Regions from separate parts of the Streptomyces sp. NPDC001339 genome, predicted to be linked through region 1. Evidence: predicted binding sites of a transcription regulator. Region 1 holds the regulator's gene; each other region holds the start of a gene.
The links. Region 1 encodes HrcA, which represses chaperone genes, less so after heat shock. Its sites were predicted from a motif close to TTNGCACTCNGNNNNNCNGAGTGCNAA; they were not measured.

Region 1 (6,904 bases):
TCGATGCGCAGGTCGTCGCCCCAGACCCGCTCGACCAGTTCGGCGTCGTGCCGCCCCTCGACGTAAATGCGCCCGGCGCGCGCGACCCGGGCGCGGGCGCCGGGGACGGCGAGGGAGCCGGACGCCGTACGGGCCGGGCCGCTCGGCGCCGCCTGCTGTCGCTGAGGGCGTACGAGGGTGACCACCTTGCCCTCCAGGAGGAAGCCGCGGGGCGTCATCGGGAAGACACGGTGTTTGCCGAAGCGGTCCTCCAGGGTGACCGTCGGGCCCTCGGCGGTCTTCTCACAGCGGATCACGGCACCGCAGAAGCCGCTGGTGACCTCCTCGACGACCAGATCGGGATCGGCCGGCACCTCGGGTGCGGGCCGCTGCTTCTTCCAGGGAGGCGTGAGGTCGGGACCGTACTGTCTGCTGCGCATGCGCCAGACGATAGGACAGCCGCGGAGGCGCGGCGGAGCGAAGGCGGCGGGAAAGCGCAGAGAAGGCAGCAGGTCAGGCGGCGAGAAGGCAACGGTCAGGCGGGAGAGGGCACCAGGCCAGGCGGTGAGAAGGCAGCGGGCCGGGCGGGAGAGGGCGGCGGGTCAGGCGGGAGACACGCCGAAGCGGGCGGCCAGCGCGTCCCGTTGTGCCCGGACGAAGGCGGCGTCCACCACGGCGCCATGGCCGGGCACATACACCGCGTCCTCGCCGCCGAGGGCCAGCAGCCGGTCCAGGGCCGCCGGCCACCGCCGCGGCAGTGCGTCCGGGCCGGCCTGCGGTTCGCCGGACTCCTCGACCAGGTCACCGCAGAAGACGATCTCGGGGGCGCCGTGCCGGCCGGGCACCAGGACGGCCAGGTCGTGCGCGGTGTGGCCGGGACCCACATTCGCCAGCAGCACCGGGCGGTCGCCGAGGTCGACGGTGAGCTGGTCGTGCACATGGTGGTGCGGGACGACGAGCAGGTCGGTGGCCTCCGCGGCGGCGTCCCGGTCGACACCATGACGGATCGCGTCGTGCCGCAGCGCGTCCTTGTCGCGGCGCAGCAGGTCGCCGAGGCCGGCCGCGCCGAATACCGCGACGCCGGCGAAGGCCGCGGTGCCCAGGACGTGATCGAAATGCGGATGGGTGAGCGCGATATGCGTCACGTCCCGGCCCAGCACACCGCGGACCGACCGGCGCAGATCCGCGCCGTCACGGATGGTCGCGCCGGTGTCGACGATCATGACGCCGGACGCCCCGGCGATCACCCCGATCGTCTCGTCCCAGCCCGGCATCCGGCGCCTGGCGACGCCTTCACCGAGCTGTTCCCACCCGGCCTCTTCCCAAGCAGTGCGCATACCGAGACGCTAGCCCCCTCGCGATGGCGTTGCCCGGCGGACCGCCTGATCATGGCCATCGACATCATGGCCGGCCAGCTACCACGTCGGCCACCTGCGACGATGGTGATCACGGTGAGGTGAGCGGACCATCCGGTGACGGCCGGCGGACCGTCCGAGGCGGCCGTCGGGCGTGCGTCGGGTGCGCGCTGCGTGAGGCGGGCCTTGCCGTGCCGGTGCTACCCGGCCGTACACTGGCTCATGGTCTGGCACTCGGCCCGGGTGAGTGCCAGGAGAAACGAGACGGCGGGACGGCCGGACTGGAGGTGCGCAGGATGCTCAGTGAACGCAGGCTGGAAGTGCTGCGCGCCATCGTCCAGGACTACGTCGGGACGGAGGAGCCGGTCGGCTCCAAGGCACTCACGGAGCGCCACAAGCTCGGGGTCTCCCCGGCCACCATCCGTAACGACATGGCCGCGCTGGAGGACGAGGGCTACATCGCCCAGCCGCACACCAGCGCCGGGCGGATCCCGACCGACAAGGGCTACCGCCTGTTCGTCGACCGGCTGGCCGGCGTCAAGCCGCTGTCCAGCCCGGAGCGGCGGGCGATCCACAGCTTCCTGGACGGCGCGGTCGACCTGGACGATGTGGTGGGCCGCACGGTCCGGCTGCTGGCGCAGCTGACCCGGCAGGTCGCGGTGGTGCAGTACCCGTCGCTGACCCGGTCCACGGTCCGGCACGTCGAGCTGCTGGCGCTGGCCCCGGCCCGCCTGATGCTCGTACTGATCACGGACACCGGACGGGTCGAGCAGCGGCTGGTCGACTGCCAGGCGCCGTTCGCCGAGGCCTCCCTGGCCGACCTCCGGGCGCGGCTGAACAGCCGGGTCGTGGGGCGCCGGTTCACGGACGTGCCCCAGTTGGTGCAGGATCTTCCGGAGTCCTTCGAACAGGAGGACCGCGGCACGGTCTCGACAGTGCTGTCGGTGTTGCTGGAGACTCTGGTGGAGGAGACCGAAGAGCGGCTGCTGATCGGCGGTACGGCTAATCTCACCCGCTTCGGGCACGATTTCCCCCTGACCATCCGTCCGGTACTGGAGGCCCTTGAGGAGCATGTGGTGCTGCTCAAGCTCCTCGGGGAGGCCAAGGACTCGGGCATGACCGTACGTATCGGGCATGAGAACGCCCATGAAGGCCTGACCTCGACCTCGGTGGTCACGGTCGGTTACGGTTCGGGCGACGAGGCAGTCGCCAAACTCGGCGTGGTCGGACCGACCCGCATGGATTACCCCGGAACGATGGGAGCGGTACGCGCAGTGGCACGTTACGTCGGACAGATCCTGGCGGAGTCGTAAGTGGCCACGGATTACTACGCGGTCCTGGGCGTACAGCGCGATGCCTCGCAGGACCAGATCAAGAAGGCGTTCCGCCGGCTGGCGCGCGAGCTGCACCCGGACGTGAACCCGGACCCCAAGACCCAGGAGCGGTTCAAGGAGATCAACGCCGCTTACGAGGTCCTGTCGGATCCGCAGAAGAAGCAGGTCTACGACCTCGGCGGCGACCCGCTCTCGCAGTCCGGCGGCGCCGGTGGCGGCGCGGGCTTCGGCGCGGGCTTCGGCAACTTCTCGGACATCATGGACGCCTTCTTCGGCACCGCGTCGCAGCGCGGCCCGCGGTCGCGGACCCGCCGCGGCCAGGACGCCATGATCCGGCTCGATGTCGAGCTGAGCGAAGCGGCCTTCGGTACGACCAAGGACATCCAGGTCGACACCGCAGTGGTGTGCACGACCTGCACCGGCGAGGGCGCCGCCCCCGGCACCTCCGCCCAGACCTGCGACATGTGCCGCGGCCGTGGTGAGGTCTCCCAGGTCACCCGGTCCTTCCTCGGCCAGGTCATGACGTCGCGGCCGTGTCCGCAGTGCCAGGGCTTCGGTACGGTCGTGCCGACGCCGTGCCCCGAGTGCGCCGGCGACGGACGGATCCGCTCCCGCCGGACCCTGACCGTCAAGATCCCGGCCGGTGTCGACAACGGCACCCGCATCCAGCTCGCGGGCGAGGGCGAGGTCGGCCCCGGCGGCGGCCCCGCCGGTGACCTCTACGTCGAGATCCACGAGCTGCCGCACCCGGTCTTCCAGCGGCGCGGCGACGATCTGCACTGCACGGTCACCATTCCGATGACGGCGGCGGCGCTGGGCACGAAGTGCCCGCTGGAGACGCTCGACGGGGTGGAGGAGGTCGACGTCCGGCCCGGCACCCAGTCCGGCCAGTCGATCCCGCTGCACCAGCGCGGGGTGACCCACCTGCGCGGCAACGGCCGCGGCGACCTGATCGTCCACGTCGAGGTGCAGACGCCCGGCAAGCTCGACCCCGAGCAGGAGGAGCTGCTGCGCCGGCTCGCCAAGCTGCGCGGCGAGGAACGGCCCACGGGGCAGTTCCAGCCGGGGCAGCAGGGGCTGTTCTCGCGGTTGAAGGATGCGTTCAACGGGCGGTAGGCGAGGGGCCGGGGGTCCGGGGGGTGTCCCCCGGGCAGGCACAGTCAGCCGGGGCAGCAGGGGCTGTTCTCGCGCCTGAAGGACGCCTTCAACGGGCGGTAGGCGGGTCCGGCTTTAACGGGCGGTAGGCGGGTCCGGCCGGGGTCCGCCCCGGTTCGGAGCGGCGCGGTGGGCGTGACACGATGTGCGCATGCCCACCGCGCTGACCGATCTCTGCCGTCATCCGATCGTGCAGGCCCCCATGGCCGGGGGCGGCTCAGGCCCCGCGCTGGCCGCCGCCGTCTGTGGCGCCGGCGGCCTCGGCTTCCTCGCCGCCGGCTACAAAACCGCCGACGGCATGTACCAGGAGATCAAACAGCTGCGGTCGCTGACCGACGGGCCCTTCGGCGTCAACCTCTTCATGCCGCAGCCCGCCCTGTCCGACAGCTCCGCCGTCGACGTCTACCGCGAGCAGCTCGCCGGTGAGGCCGCCTGGTACGAGACCGAACTCGGCGACACCGACGGGCCCGCCGACGACGGTTACGAGGCCAAGCTCGCGATCCTGCGGGAGGACCCGGTGCCGGTGGTGTCCTTCACCTTCGGCTGCCCCCCGCGCGCCGTCCTCGACGCCTTCGCCGAGGTCGGTACGTACACCGTCGTCACCGCCACCACCGTCGCCGAGGCCCAGGCCGCTCAGTGGTCGGGCGCGGACGCGGTCTGTGTGCAGGGCGTGGAGGCCGGCGGTCACCAGGGCACCCACCGGGACGATCCGCACGCGGACGGGACCGGCGCGAGCCTGGGGCTGCTGGCGCTGCTCGGCCAGGTCCGCGAGGCGGTGCGGATCCCGGTGATCGCCGCGGGCGGGCTGATGCGCGGGGCGCAGATCGCCGCCGTACTGGCCGCCGGGGCGACCATGGCGCAGCTGGGCACCGCCTTCCTCGCCACCCCCGAGTCGGGCGCCAGCCCGCTGCACAAGCAGGCGCTCACCAACCCCCTGTTCACTCATACGGAGTTGACCCGGGCGTTCTCCGGACGGCCGGCCCGCGGGCTGGTGAACCGTTTCCTGCGCGAGCACGGCCCGTACGCGCCGGCCGCCTACCCCGCCGTCCACTACCTCACCTCCACCGTGCGCAAGGCCGCCGCCAGGGCGGGCGACCCGCAGGGCATGAACCTCTGGGCGGGCCAGGGCCACCGGCTGGCCCGGCAGATGCCCGCCGCGCGGCTCGTCGAGGTCCTGGCCACCGAACTGGACGTGGCGCGCGCCGCGTTGACCCGTCCCACCCCCGGAAGTGCCTCATGACCGCGCCCGTCTTCCTCATCGATTCGCTCGCGGACGTACGGGCCGGCGGCACTCTGACGCTGGACGGCCCCGAGGGGCGGCACGCGGTGTCGGTGCGCCGGCTGCGGGCCGGCGAGGAGATCGTGCTCACGGACGGCCAGGGCGCCGGCGCCTACGGCACGGTGGCCGCTGTCGAGGGCAAGGACCGGCTCACCGTCGCCGTCGCGGAACTCCGCACCGAGGAGCCGCCGAGCCCGGCCATCACCGTTGTCCAGGCGCTGCCCAAGGGCGACCGCGGCGAACTGGCCGTCGAGACGATGACCGAGACCGGTGTGGACGCCATCGTGCCCTGGCCGGCGGCGCGTTGTGTCACCCAGTGGAAGGGCGAGCGGGCCGCCAAATCGCTGGGCAAGTGGCGTGCCACGGCCCGGGAGGCCGGCAAGCAGTCGCGTCGGCTGACCTTCCCCGAGGTCGCCGACCCGCTGACGACGAAGCAGGTGGCGGCGCTGCTCGCGGACGCGGACTTCGCCGCCGTCCTCCACGAGGAGGGCAGCTCCCCGCTCGCCACCGCCGAACTCCCCGCCACCGGCCGGATCGTGCTCGTCGTCGGCCCCGAGGGCGGCGTCTCCCCGGAGGAGCTCGCCACCTTCGCCGAGGCCGGCGCCACGCCGTACCGGCTGGGCCCGACGGTCCTCCGCACCTCGACGGCCGGCACCGCGGCGACGGCCCTTCTTCTGGGGCGTACGGGCCGCTGGAGTTGAGCGCGACGGCCGCCCGGTGCCGCGGTGGCGCCGGACGGCCGTCGCCGTCGTCGCGTCAGACGAGCTGGGCGTCCAGCGTGATGTTCTTGACGCCCGCCAGCGCCTGGCTCACCGGGCAGTTCTTCTTGGCGTCCTCGGCCGCCGCCTGGAACTCCTCCTCCGACAGGCCGGGGACGCTGGCCTTGACCGTCAGGGCGATGGCGGTGATGCCCTCGCCCGGCTGGAAGGTGACGTCCGCCTTAGTGTCGAGGGCGGCGACGGTGTAGCCCTTGCCCGCCAGGCCGTGCGAGAAGGCCATGGAGTAGCAGGAGGAGTGGGCGGCCGCGATCAGCTCCTCAGGGCTGGTGACGCCGTTCGGCTGCTCCGCGCGGGCGGGCCAGTTCACGTCGTACGTACCGACGTTGGAGGAGGCGAGGGACACCTGGCCCTTGCCCTCCATGAGGTTGCCTTCCCAGTGGGTCAGAGCGGTGCGCGTGGTTGCCATGGTGCATAACTCCCGGTTGTGGGCGAAAGTGATCGGTGGTCAGTGGTCAGCTTAGTGAGCCGGAGAGGACCGGCGCCCGTTCGCCGCCGGGGTGTGTGCGAGGGGCGCCCGCGCCGTGTGCGGGTGCGGTGGCCACCCCCGTACGCCCCGCCCGGTAGCATCCGAGGCCGTACGTACCGTACGTACCGCGCGTATGACGGATGATCCGGGAGGAGCCACCTGTGGCGGGTGAAGCGCAGGCCGACTGCCTGTTCTGCAAGATCGTGGCGGGGGAGGTGCCGGCGACCATCGTCCGGGAGACCGAGACCACTGTCGCGTTCCGCGACATCAACCCCCAGGCGCCGACGCACGTCCTGGTCATCCCCAGGGTGCACTACCCCGACGCCGCGTCCCTGGCGGCCGCCGAACCGCAGGTCATCGCCGACATACTGCGTGAGTCCCGCGAGGTCGCCGCCACGGACGACATCGAGGGCTCGGGCTACCGGGTCATCTTCAACACCGGCGCCGGCGCGGGCCAGACCGTCTTCCACGCCCATCTGCACGTGCTGGGCGGCCGCGGTCTCCAGTGGCCCCCCGGGTAAGCAGCTGTGTCCGTACGTGAACTGGTCGTCCTCGGC
Region 2 (6,904 bases), on a different contig from region 1:
TGGGTCGTGCAGTTCACCCAGGGCGCCGCACGCGACCTCGCGGGCAGCGGAGTGCGTCTGATGGCGCTGTGCCCCGGTTTCGTACGGACCGAGTTCCACCAGCGGGCCGGGATGGGCACGGACAACATCCCCGGCTGGATGTGGCTGGACGCGGACAAGCTGGTGGACGCGGCGATGAAGGACCTGGTGCGGGGGAAGTCGCTGTCCGTCCCCGACCCGCGCTACAAGGCCCTGATGGGCGCGGTGAAGCTGACGCCGCGGAGCGTCCTCGGCGGCCTTTCGTCACGGACCGGGCGGAAGTACGGTCCGCGGTAGTCCGCCCGTCCGCTGCGCTTGGCCGGCTTCCCACGTTTTTGGCTTTCCCGCCGTGGTGGTTGCTCGCCGTTCGGCCTGGCGGCCGGCCGTTCCGCTGCGCTTGGCTGCCTTCCCACGTTGTCGGCTTTCCCGCCGTTTCGCCTGGCGGCGGGCCGTTGCCGCTGCGCGGGGCTGTACGTCACGGGTCCGGCCCTCCGGACTGGCGTCCTGCGGTCCGGCCCCTCCCGTGGGTGGGGGGGAGGGGTGGGTGGGTGCTGGTGCCGTCGTATCGGTGCTGCGAGTCGGTGGGAAAGGCTGAGTGCGGGGAGCGTCTACGCAACGTGCAGGAGGACCCGTGACCCCACCGCCCTCACCCACCGAGCACAGCGGAGAACGCCCCCAGCTGCTCCTGGCGATGGCTCCCGCTACCGCCGAGCGTCTGTTCAGCGACCGTCACCGGGCCCGGCTCCGTTCCCTGACGCACACCGACCCGCGCCTCGTCGCCGACGAGTTGGCGGACCCGGCCCCCGCCGTCGCCGCCGCGCTGGCCCGGGCCGAGATTCTCCTCACCGGGTGGGGCGCGCCGCCTCTGACGAGCCGTGTGCTCGCCGCCGCGCCGCGGCTCCGTGCGGTCGTCCACGCCGCCGGCTCCGTCAAGCACCACCTCACCGACGCCTGCTGGGAGCGCGGGATCGCCGTCGCGTCGGCCGCCGACGCGAACGCGCTCCCGGTCGCCGAGTACACCCTGGCCGCGATCCTGCTGGCCAACAAGCGGGTCCTGCACGCCGCGCACCGCTACCGCGAGCTGCGCGGCCGGCCGCATGACTGGCACGCCGAGCTGGCGCGGGCCGGCAACTACCGCCGTACGGTCGGGGTCATCGGCGCCTCCCGTATCGGCCGCCGCGTGATCGCGCTCCTGCGCCCGTTCGACCTGCGTGTGCTGCTGTACGACCCGTACGTGGACCCCGCCGAGGCCGGCCGGCTGAGGGTGCGGCCGGTGGGCCTCGGTGAGCTGTGCGCGGGGAGCGACATCGTCACCGTGCACGCGCCGCAGCTGCCCGCCACCCGCCATCTGCTCGGGGCCCGCGAGCTGGCCCTGATGCCGGACGGTGCCACCCTGGTCAACACCGCCCGCGGCTCGCTCGTCGACGGGACGGCGCTGCTGGCGGAGCTGCGCACCGGCCGCCTCCACGCCGTCCTCGACGTCACCGAGCCCGAACTCCCGCCGCCCTGCTCGCTGTTGTACGACCTGCCGAACGTCCTGCTCACCCCGCATATCGCGGGGTCGATGGGCGGCGAGCTGCACCGGCTGGCCGATGCGGCGCTGGACGAGGTCGAGCGCTATGTGAGGGGAGTGCCGTTCGCAGGTTCCGTACGGGCGGCCGACCTCGGCCATTCGGCCTGACCCCGTCCGGCGGTCCGGCCGGAACGGGCGAGGCCCGGCCCCCTCGGAAAGGGGACCGGGCCGTCGTACGCGCGTATGCGGGCATACGCGGGCGGGAGGCGTCAGTGCGCGTGGCCGTGACCGTGGCCGGCCTCGGCGGCGGGCTCCTCTTCCTTCTTCTCGACGACCAGGGTCTCGGTCGTGAGCAGCAGGGAGGCGATCGACGCGGCGTTCTCCAGGGCGGAGCGGGTGACCTTGACCGGGTCGATGACGCCGGCCTTGACCAGGTCGCCGTACTCGCCGGTGGCGGCGTTGAAGCCCTGGCCCTTGTCCTGCTCGGCGACCTTGGCGGTGATCACGTAGCCCTCGAGGCCCGCGTTCTCGGCGATCCAGCGCAGCGGCTCGACGGCGGCGCGGCGGACCACGGCGACACCGGTGGCCTCGTCGCCGTCCTTGCCGAGGTTGCCGTCCAGCACCTTCACGGCGTGGACCAGCGCGGAGCCACCACCGGAGACGATGCCCTCCTCGACCGCGGCGCGGGTCGCGGAGATGGCATCCTCCAGGCGGTGCTTCTTCTCCTTGAGCTCGACCTCGGTGGCCGCACCCACGCGGATGACGCAGACGCCACCGGCGAGCTTGGCGAGGCGCTCCTGGAGCTTCTCGCGGTCCCAGTCGGAGTCGGTGGACTCGATCTCGGCCTTGATCTGGGCGACGCGGCCTTCGACGTCCCCGGCGTTGCCGCCGCCGTCGACGATGGTGGTGTCGTCCTTGGTGATGGTCACGCGGCGGGCGGTGCCCAGCACGTCCAGACCGGCCTGGTCGAGCTTGAGGCCGACCTCCTCGGCGATGACGGTGGCACCGGTGAGGGTGGCCATGTCGCCGAGCATCGCCTTGCGGCGGTCACCGAAGCCGGGGGCCTTCACGGCCACGGCGTTGAAGGTGCCACGGATCTTGTTGACGACCAGGGTCGACAGGGCCTCGCCCTCGACGTCCTCGGCGATGATCAGCAGCGGCTTGGAGCCACCGGCCTGGATGATCTTCTCCAGGAGCGGCAGCAGGTCCTGGATGGACGAGATCTTGCCCTGGTGGATCAGGATGTACGGGTCCTCGAGGACGGCCTCCATACGCTCCTGGTCGGTGACCATGTACGGCGAGAGGTAGCCCTTGTCGAAGGCCATGCCCTCGGTGAAGTCCAGCTCCAGACCGAAGGTGTTGGACTCCTCGACGGTGATGACGCCGTCCTTGCCGACCTTGTCCATGGCCTCGGCGATCAGCTCGCCGACCTGCTTGTCCTGCGCGGACAGGGCGGCCACGGCGGCGATGTCGGCCTTGTCGTCGATCGGGCGCGAGGTCGCGAGGAGCTCCTCGGACACGGCCGCGACGGCGGCGTCGATGCCCTTCTTCAGGGCGGCCGGGGAGGCACCCGCGGCGACGTTGCGCAGGCCCTCGCGGACCAGCGCCTGGGCCAGCACGGTGGCGGTGGTGGTGCCGTCACCCGCGATGTCGTTGGTCTTGGTCGCCACCTCCTTGACGAGCTGGGCGCCCAGGTTCTCGTACGGGTCCTCGACCTCGACCTCGCGGGCGATGGTGACACCGTCGTTGGTGATGGTCGGGGCGCCGAACTTCTTGTCGATGACGACGTTGCGGCCCTTGGGGCCGATCGTCACCTTGACCGTGTCGGCAAGCTTGTTGACGCCGCGCTCAAGGGCACGACGGGCGTCCTCGTCGAACTTCAGGATCTTCGCCATGGGTAGCTGTCCTCTCATTGCGATCCTCGGCACGCAGTGGGGACCGCGGTGTCAAACGGAACTGCGCCCCTGCCCCGGGCTGTTCAGACTCGGGAACCAGGGGCGCAGATCACGGCAAATCTGGGTGAAGGAACATCTCCGCATGCGCGGAGCGAACCCTTTTACTTCTCGATGATCGCGAGCACGTCGCGAGCCGAGAGAACGAGGTACTCGTCGCCGTTGTACTTCACCTCGGTGCCGCCGTACTTGCTGTAGAGCACGACGTCGCCGACCTTCACGTCGAGCGGAAGGCGCTCACCGTTCTCGAAACGGCCCGGACCGACGGCGAGGACGGCGCCCTCCTGGGGCTTCTCCTTCGCGGTGTCCGGGATGACCAGGCCCGAGGCCGTGGTCTGCTCGGCGTCGAGCGGCTGGACCACGATGCGGTCCTCGAGCGGCTTGATGGCAACCTTGGAGCTGGTGGTCGTCACGATCCGACCTCCCCCTTCGGAGATCTCACGGGGTTAACTGTCTGAGGTGGCGACCAGGTGGATCCGTCGTCGCGGGTGCCGGACCTGCCCGTCGCTGTGTTCTGGCACTCCCCCAGGGAGAGTGCCAGAGCCGAGACTATGACGCGGTTAGCACTCGGTCAAGCGGAGTGCCAGCGCGGCGAGGAGCGGTTCCGGTGGCGGCGGTTGACCTGCCGATTTGCGCGGGTGCGGGTTCCCGCGATCCGCGCGGGCACGGGTTCATGCCAAATCGGACACATCTTCGCGTTTCCTGGCAACCACGCCCCCCACTGCCCTCGTCTACCTCCCCGACTACCGGGCCGATGAACCGGGTCCGGGGCATGTCATATGGCGTGGGAACCAGTCCGGACCGGCCCGTGCATTGACCATCGATGCGGAGGTAACGCGTGCGTGGACTGACCGGCGCTCCCCGGGCGAACGAGCAACCGGAGAGCGATGCCGAGCGCACCATGACGTTCGCCGCACTCGCCGCGGCCCCGAACCGCCGCAGAACCGAGGCCTGGCTCCTCGCATTCGTCGTCCTGATCGCCGTCTTCGGCTACGCCTGGACCGGGCTGGCGATGACCGGCCGGCTGCCCGGCGGCCTGACCGGCTTCTCGGTCAGCATGTTCTTCCTCGCCCTGGTGCCGCATCTGGTGCTGCGCCGCTTCGCACCGCGCGCCGATCCCCTGATCCTGCCGCTGGCGACCCTGCTGACCGGGATCGGCCTCGTCCTGCTGCACCGCCTGGACATCACCTACGCGCAGACGCCCAGACTGAAGATCGCGGAGGCGGCCAGCGGCCAGCTGGTGTGGTCGGTGATCGGGGTGGCGGTCTGCGTCGTCGCCCTGCTGGTGCTGCGCGATCACCGCATCCTGCAGCGGTACATCTACGTGATGATGGCGGTCGCGCTGGTGCTGCTGATGGCGCCGGCCTTCTTCGGTGCGGACACCTTCGGCGCCAAGCGCTGGATCCTCCTCGGCCCGCTGTCCCTGCAGCCCGGCGAATTCGTCAAGATCGCGATCACGGTGTTCTTCGCAGGCTACCTCACCGTCAACCGCGATGCGCTGGCGCTGGCCGGGCGCCGGTTCATGGGCATGCAGCTGCCCCCGGGCCGGCAACTGGCGCCGATCTTCACGATCTGGGTGATCAGCCTGCTGGTGCTGGTCTTCGAACGCGACCTGGGCACCTCGCTGATCTTCTTCGGCGTCTTCGTGATCATGCTCTACATGGCCACCGGCCGCACCAGCTGGGTCGTCTGCGGCCTGCTGATGGCCACGGTCGGCGCGGCCGTCGTCGGCACCCTGGAACCGCATGTCCACGGCCGGGTCACCGCCTGGCTCGACCCCATGCGGGCCTTCACCAAGGAGGGCCGGGCGGAGCTCATGTCCGACCAGCTCGGCCAGGCCCTGTTCAGCTTCGGCAGCGGCGGCATCAGCGGCAGTGGCCTGGGCCAGGGCCACCCCGAGCTGGTCGGCTTCGCCGGCAACAGCGACTTCATCCTCACCACGGTCGGCGAGGAGCTCGGCCTGGCCGGCGTGATGGTCGTGCTGGTGCTCTACGTCCTGCTCGCCCAGCGCGGCCTGCGGGCGGGGCTGATAGCCCGCGACCCGTTCAGCAAGCTCCTCGCGGTCGGCCTCGCCGGCGCACTGCTCCTCCAGGTCTTCGTCGTCGCCGGCGGCGTCACCGGCCTCATCCCCCTCACCGGCAAGGCCCTCCCGTTCCTGGCCAAGGGCGGATCGTCGCTGGTGGCGAACTGGGTGATGGTGGCGCTTTTGCTGCGCATCAGCGACCACGCGCAGCGCCGGCGTGAGCCGGTGCGCTCCCGCTAGGGGCCTTCCCACGTTGTCGGCTTTCCCGCCGTACCTCCGTTTCGCCGTTACGCCTGCGGCGGGCGTGGGTTTGTCGGGCGCGGGTCCGCTCCTCCGGACTTCGTCCTGCGGAGCGGCCCCTCCCGGGAGTGGGAGAAAAACGGTGAGTGGGGGTGTGCGTGAGTGGTCCACTGCCAGCAGACGATCGGCTACGTACACCCCCACCGGTCTTCTTCCACCCACCCACGGGAGGGGGCGCACCGCAGGACGCCAGTCCGGAGGGGCGCACCCGTGACGTAAAGCCCCGCGCAGCGGCAACGGCCCGCCGCCAGGCGCAACGGCGAAACGGAGGTACGGCGCCGCAGCCGACAACGTGGGAAGGCAGCCAAGCGCAGCGGAACGGCGGGAAGCGACAATGGCCGCGTGAACGTCGAGGAATTTGTCGAGTTGCTCGCCCCGGAGGGGCAATCGCTGCTGGAGGAGCTGCGGGGCTACGACCCCGCGGAAGAGCTGGCGGCAGCCACCCGGCTGCGGCGTACGCACGCCGCGCCCCTGGTGTCCGCGGCGCTCGGCCAGGCGCGGCTCCGGCAGCGCGCCGCGGCGAAGTTCGGGGCCGATGCCGGGCGGATGTACTTCACGCCCCATGGCGTGGAGCAGTCGACCCGTACGACGGTGGCGCGCCACCGCGCCGAGTGTTTCGCCGGGCTCGGGGTGCGCCGCCTCGCCGACCTGTGCTGCGGTATCGGCGGTGACGCGATCGCGCTCGCGCGGGCCGGGATCGACGTACTGGCCGTCGACCGCGACCCGCTGACCTGCGCGGTCGTACGGGCGAACGCCGATGCCCTGGGGCTGGCGGACCGTATCGAGGTGCGCTGCGCGGACGTGGCCGAGGTCGATGTCTCGTCGTATGACGCGGTGTTCGTCGACCCGGCGCGGCGCGGCGGCCGGGGCCGGATCTTCGATCCGGAGGCGTACTCGCCGCCCCTGTCCTGGGCCATCGGGACGGCTCGGACGGCCCGGTGCGCCGCGCTGAAGGTCGCGCCCGGCATTCCGCACGAGGCGATCCCGGACGACGCCGAAGCGGAGTGGATCTCGGACGGCGGGGACGTGAAGGAGGCCGTGCTGTGGTTCGGCGCCGAGCAGCCGGGGTTCCGGGCGACGCTGCTGCCCGGGAACGCC
Region 3 (6,904 bases), on a different contig from region 1:
GCCACTCTGCCGGTGTCGCTCACGGTGCCCGAACTGGTCGCACGGACCCGCGAGTCGGATGCCCGGGTGCTCATCACGGCGGATGCGGCGTTCTGGGACGGGGCCGTACGGCCGGTGAAGGCGGTGCTCGACCATGCGCTGGCGCGGGGTGCGGCCGCGGGGGGCGCACCGAAGCGGTCGGTGCTGGTGGTGAACCGGTGCTCACGGCCGGTGTCCTGGAAGCCGGGGCGCGATCTGTGGTGGCATGAGGCGCTGGCCGACGCGGACGACAGCTGCTGACTTCACCAGGGGGCTCTCGCCCGCTGACTGGCTTCAGCGCGTGGACTCTCACTCGCTAGAGCCGCAAAACGGGTCATAAGCCTCGCTGTCACCTAGCGTGGAATCCGTGTCGCAGCGTTCGGACGCTCCGCCTGTTCCGGCTGTTCCGGATTCCGCCCCGCGGACACCGTGTTGGAGGCAGCCCCGATGGCGTGGGGCCCCCGTTCCATCCGCCGGTGCGGGTGCGCTGTCCGCCGGACCCGGCCGACCAGGAGTTACGGCGCTGCGCGGGCACACGGAACAGGAAGGCGCGGTCCCCATGGCCCCCGAAGAACACGTTCATGCCAGGCATCCCCTGCCCGGCACCGAGCGCAGCCGTCCGCGTCGGCGCGGTCACGGCTCCCAGAGTCCGCCGACCCGGCCTTACGACAATCAGCGCCCGCACCCCATACCCACCCACGACAAAAGCCGCTGATACGGGGGAGGGGACGGCACGGGCATCACGGGCGGCGCGAACGCGGCCGAACACGGGCGGCGTGAGCTGCGACCGAAAGGCACGGGCGGCGTGAACTGTGCCCGAAAGGCACGGGCGGCGTGGGCTGCGGCCGAAAGAGTGCGGCGAGTCTCTGCCGTCGGAGTGCTGTGAGCGCTGTGGGGCTCTGCCGTCCCGGTGCCGGGGCCCTCCGCCCGTACCCTGGAGGCGTGAGCACCACCCGCGAATCCGAGTCGGCCGCCGAGCCCCAGGCGACCTCACCGGCTGTCCCGTCGGCTGCCCAGGCCGTCGAGGACGTCGAAGCCGTTCCGGCCTCCCCGGGGGGCGCTGAGGGCGATGCCGAGGAGGGCGGCAAGGTCGTGGCCCCGGCGCGCCCGGTGTCCGCGTCCGCCGCGCGTCTGATCTTCGACGACCCGCTGAGCCAGCGGTCGTCCGATGACACCGACCGGGGCTGGGGCGAGCGCCCGACCGGCGGTGACAGTGCCGGCGATCTCGCCCGCTTCCTCGACGAAAAGCCGCCCCACCACCTCTGAGCGAGGCGTCGGGGGGGGCTTGTGCCGTCCGCCGGCGCCTCCTACTCGTGCGTCTTCTGGATGCCGATGTTGCCCGTGGCCGACGTGAGCGAGCCGTTGCGCTGGGCGAGCAGTGCGTCGCGGATCTCGGTGAGCAGCTCGATCTCGGTCGGGGGTGGCGGGGTGTTGTCGGTCGGCTTCTTGGCCTCCTGGCGCTGCTTCCACTTGTTCATCGGAAGGATCATGAGGAAGTAGACGACCGCGGCGGTGATCAGGAACGTCAGAGCGGCGCTCAGCACCGAGCCCCAGAGGATGTAGATGCCGTCGGTGTACGCGCCCGTCTTCTTGTCCACGGTGCAGGCGGCGCTGAGGCACGTCTTGTAGTTGTCGAGGTTCTGTGAGCCGAGGGCGCCGACGATCGGGTTGATCACGCCCTTGACCACGGCATTCACGATGTTGGTGAATGCCGCACCGACCACGACCGCGACCGCCAGCTCGATGACGTTGCCGCGCATCAGGAATTCCTTGAATCCCTGAAGGATGCCCTTGCTCTCGCTCACCTGACAGCCTCTTTCCACGCTCACTAGGGACACCGCAACATACGGCAGGGCGGGGCGGGGATGTCCAGCCGCGCGATCCGAACCGGCGATCGCTCGGAGCGTCGGTGCGGAACGTACGGAGACGGAGGGAGTGGGGCCGGTACGTCCCGCGGGTGGGGGAGAGGGGGTCTCGGCGGTACCGGCGTGGTGGGCGCGTCCTCGTTGGCGCGCGCGGGGTGCCCCGCCACCCGCAGCAGTGTCGCCCGGCGTACGGAGAGACGCCAACTTGATCTTGGGGCACGATTACCGCCCTCCGAGCGCCGCCGTCGACGGGCAGCCGGCGGCGGGAGGAGTCCGTACGGCGCCGTACGAGGCGGCGCCGGCCAGCGCTGCGGCGGTCAGGGCGAGTCCGGCGGCCAGTATCCGCCGCCGTGTGGCGCGTGCCCAGCGCAGTCTGCCGCCGCCGGGCCGTACCGGGGCGAAGTGGGGCACTTCACATCGCGGGGGTGTGGGGAGGGGCGGGGAGGCGAGGGCGTTCGGTGGGGTGTGCGGCAGGGGCGTGGACAGGGGTAGGGGAGTGGACATGGGCAGGGGCAGGGGCATGGGTGGTCACCGCCTTGGAGTGGCGTCGGGTGAACTGGCGGTCACCACCGTGCCGTAGTTCGCGTGCGGCCGCTCAGGGCTGTGGACGACCTCGTCGTTGTGGATAACTCGGTCACCCGGGAGGGGCTGCCAGACCGCCCAGAACGGCTGCCAGACCGCCCAGGACGACTGCGGGAGGCGCCCAGGACAGCTACGTGGGAGGCGCCCCCAGGCGGGACGGGCCGGACGGCTGCCGGAGCAGGGCGGCTAAGGGAGTTCGATGCCCAGGTCCCAGCCCGCGTGGGCGTCGGCGCAGAGGCAGTTGCGGTCCGCGTTGTCGGGGAGGGCCGCGACCGTGTCGAAGAGGACCTCGCGCAGCCGGCCGACGTTCTGGGAGAAGACGCTCAGGACTTCCTCGTGGGAGACGCCGTCGCCGGTCTCGGTGCCCGCGTCCAGGTCGGTCACCAGCGTCAACGACGTGTAGCACAGACCCAGTTCGCGTGCCAGGACGGCCTCGGGGTGGCCGGTCATGCCGACCACCGACCAGCCCTGGGCGGCGTGCCAGCGCGATTCGGCGCGGGTCGAGAAGCGGGGGCCCTCGATGACGACGAGGGTGCCGCCGTCGACCGGCTCCCAGTCGCGGCCGCGCGCCGAGGCGAGCGCGGCCTCACGGCCGACCGGGCAGTACGGGTCGGCGAAGGTGACGTGGACGACGTGGGGAATCTCCCCGTTCGGCAGCGGTACGCCGTCGAAGTACGTCTGCGCGCGGGCCTTGGTGCGGTCCACGAGCTGGTCGGGGATCAGCAGCGTGCCGGGGCCGTACTCCGGGCGCAGACCGCCGACCGCGCACGGGCCGAGGACCTGGCGTACGCCGAGCGAGCGCAGGGCCCACAGATTGGCGCGGTAGTTGATGCGGTGCGGCGGGAGGTGGTGCCCACGGCCGTGCCGGGGCAGGAAGGCGACCTGGAGGCCGGCGATCTCGCCGAGGAACAGCGAGTCGCTGGGGGCGCCGTAGGGGGTGTCGACGGTGATCTCGGTCACGTCGTCGAGGAAGGAGTAGAAGCCCGAGCCGCCGATGACACCTATCTGCGCGTCAGCCATGGCGGCCACACTAGCGGGTGACCCACCAGGGCGGGGTCTCCTGTGGACATCTCCTGGATGCCTCTGGACGCCTCCCGCGGGGATCTCCTGGCGCCGGGCTGTCACACGCACCGGGCCCCGCCGTCGGCTGACGGCAGGGCCCGGTGGAGGGTGCGTACGGGGCGCGGCTCAGGCCGCGGAGCTGGTGCTCGTCGTGCTGCTGGAGGACGCCGCGGTCGAGGTGGACGACTTGGCGTCGGAGCTGCTCGACGAGGAGCCGGCGGAGTCCGAGGAGGACGACGAGGCGTTCGACGAGGAGGAGCTCTTCGCGGGGCTGCTGCTGGACGACGAGCCGCGGCTGTCGTTGCGGTAGAAGCCGGAGCCCTTGAAGACGATGCCGACCGCGGAGAACACCTTCTTGAGGCGTCCGTTGCAGCTGGGGCACTCGGTGAGCGCGTCGTCGGTGAACTTCTGCACCGCCTCGAGGCCCTCGCCGCACTCGGTGCACTGGTACTGGTAGGTCGGCACTTGACTTCCTCCTGGCACTCTCACTCGATGAGTGCTAACGACGCTCCATCTTGCAGTATTCCGGCCCGTCAGTCCACCGCGACCGGCGTACGGTGACGGACTCCACGTCCGGTCCACGTCCGGTCCACGTCCGGTCTCCGCTCGGTTGGCGCCCGGTCTGCGCCCAGGCGGAGGTACGGCTCAGCGTCCGGCGGCCCCGGTCAGCTGCTCGCCAGCTGCTGTTCCCGTTCCCGGCTCTCCAGCCCGGTGGCCGGGGCCTCGGCGCCGCCGCCCTGGGAGGCGATCACGGTCGAGGAGTGCGGCACCAGGCGGGCGCGGAGCGTCATCAGGACGACGAAGGCCAGCGCCGTGCCGGCCAGCGGCACCAGGAATCCGGTGCTCGGGCCGAAGCGGTCCGCCAGCTGGCCGGCGAACGTGGACGCGGCCGCCTGGCCGAGCGCGACCGAGCCGGTCAGCCAGGTGAACGCCTCGGTACGGGCGGTGGCCGGCACCAGGGAGTCGACGAGCGTGTAGCCGGTGATCAGCGCGGGCGCGATGCACAGACCGACGAGCAGGCCGACGGCGCCCAGCAGCGGAACGGAGGTGACCGCCCACAGCGGGGTGGTGGCCAGCGCCAGCAGTCCGTAGGCGGTGAGCAGCCGGCGCCGCGGGCCGATCTTCCAGGCGATCGCGCCGCAGGCGATACCGGCGAGCATGTTGCCGCCCGCGAAGATCCCGTAGAGGACGCCGTTGATGCCGGGCTGCCCGATGTCCTGGGTGAGCGCGGTCAGGGAGACCTGCATACCGCCGAAGACGGCGCCGATGCCGAGGAACGCGGCGATCAGGACGCGGACGCCGGGCACGGACAGCGCCGAGACGCGCGGCTTGTCACCGGCCCCGGCCCGGTGCACCGGCGGCTGGCTGCGCTTCTGCGTGGCGAACAGCAGCCCGCCGGCCAGCGTCAGCGCGGCCTCGGCGACCAGACCGGCCGCCGGGTGGACGCCGGTGCACAGCGCGGTGGCCAGTACGGGGCCGACGACGAAGGTGAACTCGTCGGTGACCGACTCGAAGGCGGCGGCCGTGGGCATCAGGGGACTGCCGCCGAGCCGGGCGGCCCAACGGGCCCGCACCATCGGGCCGACCTGAGGAGTCGAGGCGCCCGTAGGGACCGCGACGGCGAACAGTGCCCACAGGGGGGCGTGGGCCAGGGCGAGCGCGATCAGTACCGAGACGCCGACGGCGTGCACCAGTACGCCGGGGAGCAGCACCGCGCGCTGGCCGAAGCGGTCGGCGAGCTTGCCGCACTGCGGGGCGAACAGGGCCATCGAGATACCGGTCGCGGCGGACACCGCGCCCGCGGTGCCGTAGGAGCCGGTGGTGGACTCGACGAGCAGCACGATGCTGATGGTCAGCATCGCGAAGGGCTGCCGGGCCAGGAAGCCGGGCAGCAGGAATGTCCATGCACCAGGGGTGCGGAGCAGTTGTCCGTATCCGGGACGGGATTCCTTGACCGCGGTTGCCACGGCCGGGCCTTTCTGCCGCCTGGTAGCGCACCGCCCGCGAGGTCGTCACGGGTGCGCGCCGAGAGCTGTCCTCTCGCGCAGGACCGAGTGATACCGCGTGGTCCGCACCCCGAGAGGTGGCTGCGTGTGGCAGGGGACCGCGGCCGCCGAGCGGTCGCGCCAGCTCTGCATCAGGCAGAGTTGGTTCAACTTGTTCGCTCTGCATACTACAGGGCGGGCGCAAGCCGGGGCCTGGGATTGGGCAGGGCTTTACGTAAATTCCCTTGGTATCCGTGGAGACCCCGGCCACATTTCCGGCGGCGCCCTCACCGTCCCCCGTGCCGCCCGGCCCGCCGCCCCGGCGCCCCGCCCGCCCCCAGCCAGCCGGCCAGCTTGCCGCCCTGGGAGACCGCCTGCAGCCGTCGCTCGGCCGTGTCGCGCACCGGATCCGTGGCGACGACCAGTAGCTCGTCACCGTGCTGGAGCACCGTCGAGGGGGAGGGCACGAAGCTGGAGCCGTCCCGTACGACGAGGGTGACCGCGGCGCCCTTGGGCATCCGGAGCTCACCGACCTCGACACCGTGCATACGGGAGGCCGGGCCGATGGACGTCGAGAGCAGGTGGCCGCGCAGCCGCTCCAGGGGGGCCGACTCGATGCCCAGGTCGGCGGCCTCCTCACCCTCGCCCAGCCGCAGCCGTCTGGCCAGCCAGGGCAGGGTCGGCGTCTGGACGAAGGTGTAGACGATGACCAGGACGAAGACGATGTTGAAGACCGTCTCGCTGCCGGGGACGTCGTTCACCATCGGGATGGTGGCCAGCACGATCGGGACCGCGCCGCGCAGCCCGGCCCACGACAGCAGGGCCTTCTCCTGCCAGGGCACCCGGAAGGGCAGCAGCGAGACGAGGACGGACACCGGCCGGGCCACGACCGTCAGGATCAGGCCGATGAGCAGCGCCGGAACGACGTCGCCGAGCAGCTTGTGCGGGGTGGCCAGCAGGCCCAGCAGGACGAACATGCCGATCTGGCCGATCCAGCCGAGGCCCTCGGCGAAGCCGCGGGTGGCCGGGGCGTGCGGCAGTTTGGCGTTGCCGAGGATCATCGCGGCCAGGTAGACGGCGAGGAAGCCGGAGCCGTGCGCCAGTGCTCCGGCCGCGTACGCGGAGACCGCGATGGCCATCACGGCGATCGGGTAGAGACCGGAGGCGGGCAGGGCCACATGCCGCATGCCGTACGCGCCGAGCCACCCGATGGCCAGGCCGACGGCGGCGCCGATGGCCAGCTCCAGGGCGATGTCGCCGAGCAGGAGGTACCAGTGTTCGACCGGTCCGGCGGCGGAGAAGGCGACGACGAGGATCACGACGGGGGCGTCGTTGAAGCCGGATTCGGCCTCCAGCACACCCGTCAGGCGGCCCGGCAGGCGCACGCTGCGC

Region 2: a site for HrcA is predicted at 4,044-4,070, ahead of groES (co-chaperone GroES). Genes of this name have one in related genera too.
Region 3: a site for HrcA is predicted at 4,004-4,030, ahead of ACFY12_RS17180 (FmdB family zinc ribbon protein). Genes of this name have one in related genera too.

What each region holds. Positions count from the first base shown of each region.
Region 1 is NZ_JBIAWT010000009.1:243,420-250,323, reverse strand. It holds gene ACFY12_RS26670 (DUF3097 domain-containing protein) at 1-419, opposite strand, end outside; gene ACFY12_RS26665 (MBL fold metallo-hydrolase) at 582-1,316, opposite strand; gene hrcA (heat-inducible transcriptional repressor HrcA) at 1,631-2,647, shown strand; gene dnaJ (molecular chaperone DnaJ) at 2,648-3,784, shown strand; gene ACFY12_RS26650 (nitronate monooxygenase) at 3,975-5,063, shown strand; gene ACFY12_RS26645 (16S rRNA (uracil(1498)-N(3))-methyltransferase) at 5,060-5,803, shown strand; gene ACFY12_RS26640 (OsmC family protein) at 5,859-6,287, opposite strand; gene ACFY12_RS26635 (histidine triad nucleotide-binding protein) at 6,509-6,868, shown strand; gene ACFY12_RS26630 (ribonuclease Z) at 6,875-6,904, shown strand, end outside.
Region 2 is NZ_JBIAWT010000005.1:187,250-194,153, reverse strand. It holds gene ACFY12_RS16300 (SDR family NAD(P)-dependent oxidoreductase) at 1-315, shown strand, start outside; gene ACFY12_RS16295 (hydroxyacid dehydrogenase) at 710-1,699, shown strand; gene groL (chaperonin GroEL) at 1,801-3,426, opposite strand; gene groES (co-chaperone GroES) at 3,588-3,896, opposite strand; gene ACFY12_RS16280 (FtsW/RodA/SpoVE family cell cycle protein) at 4,385-5,746, shown strand; gene ACFY12_RS16275 (methyltransferase domain-containing protein) at 6,149-6,904, shown strand, end outside.
Region 3 is NZ_JBIAWT010000005.1:402,043-408,946, forward strand. It holds gene ACFY12_RS17155 (AMP-binding protein) at 1-279, shown strand, start outside; gene ACFY12_RS17160 (hypothetical protein) at 961-1,284, shown strand; gene mscL (large conductance mechanosensitive channel protein MscL) at 1,326-1,823, opposite strand; gene ACFY12_RS17170 (hypothetical protein) at 2,106-2,405, opposite strand; gene ACFY12_RS17175 (S-methyl-5'-thioadenosine phosphorylase) at 2,652-3,485, opposite strand; gene ACFY12_RS17180 (FmdB family zinc ribbon protein) at 3,654-3,992, opposite strand; gene ACFY12_RS17185 (MFS transporter) at 4,193-5,494, opposite strand; gene ACFY12_RS17190 (potassium/proton antiporter) at 5,800-6,904, opposite strand, start outside.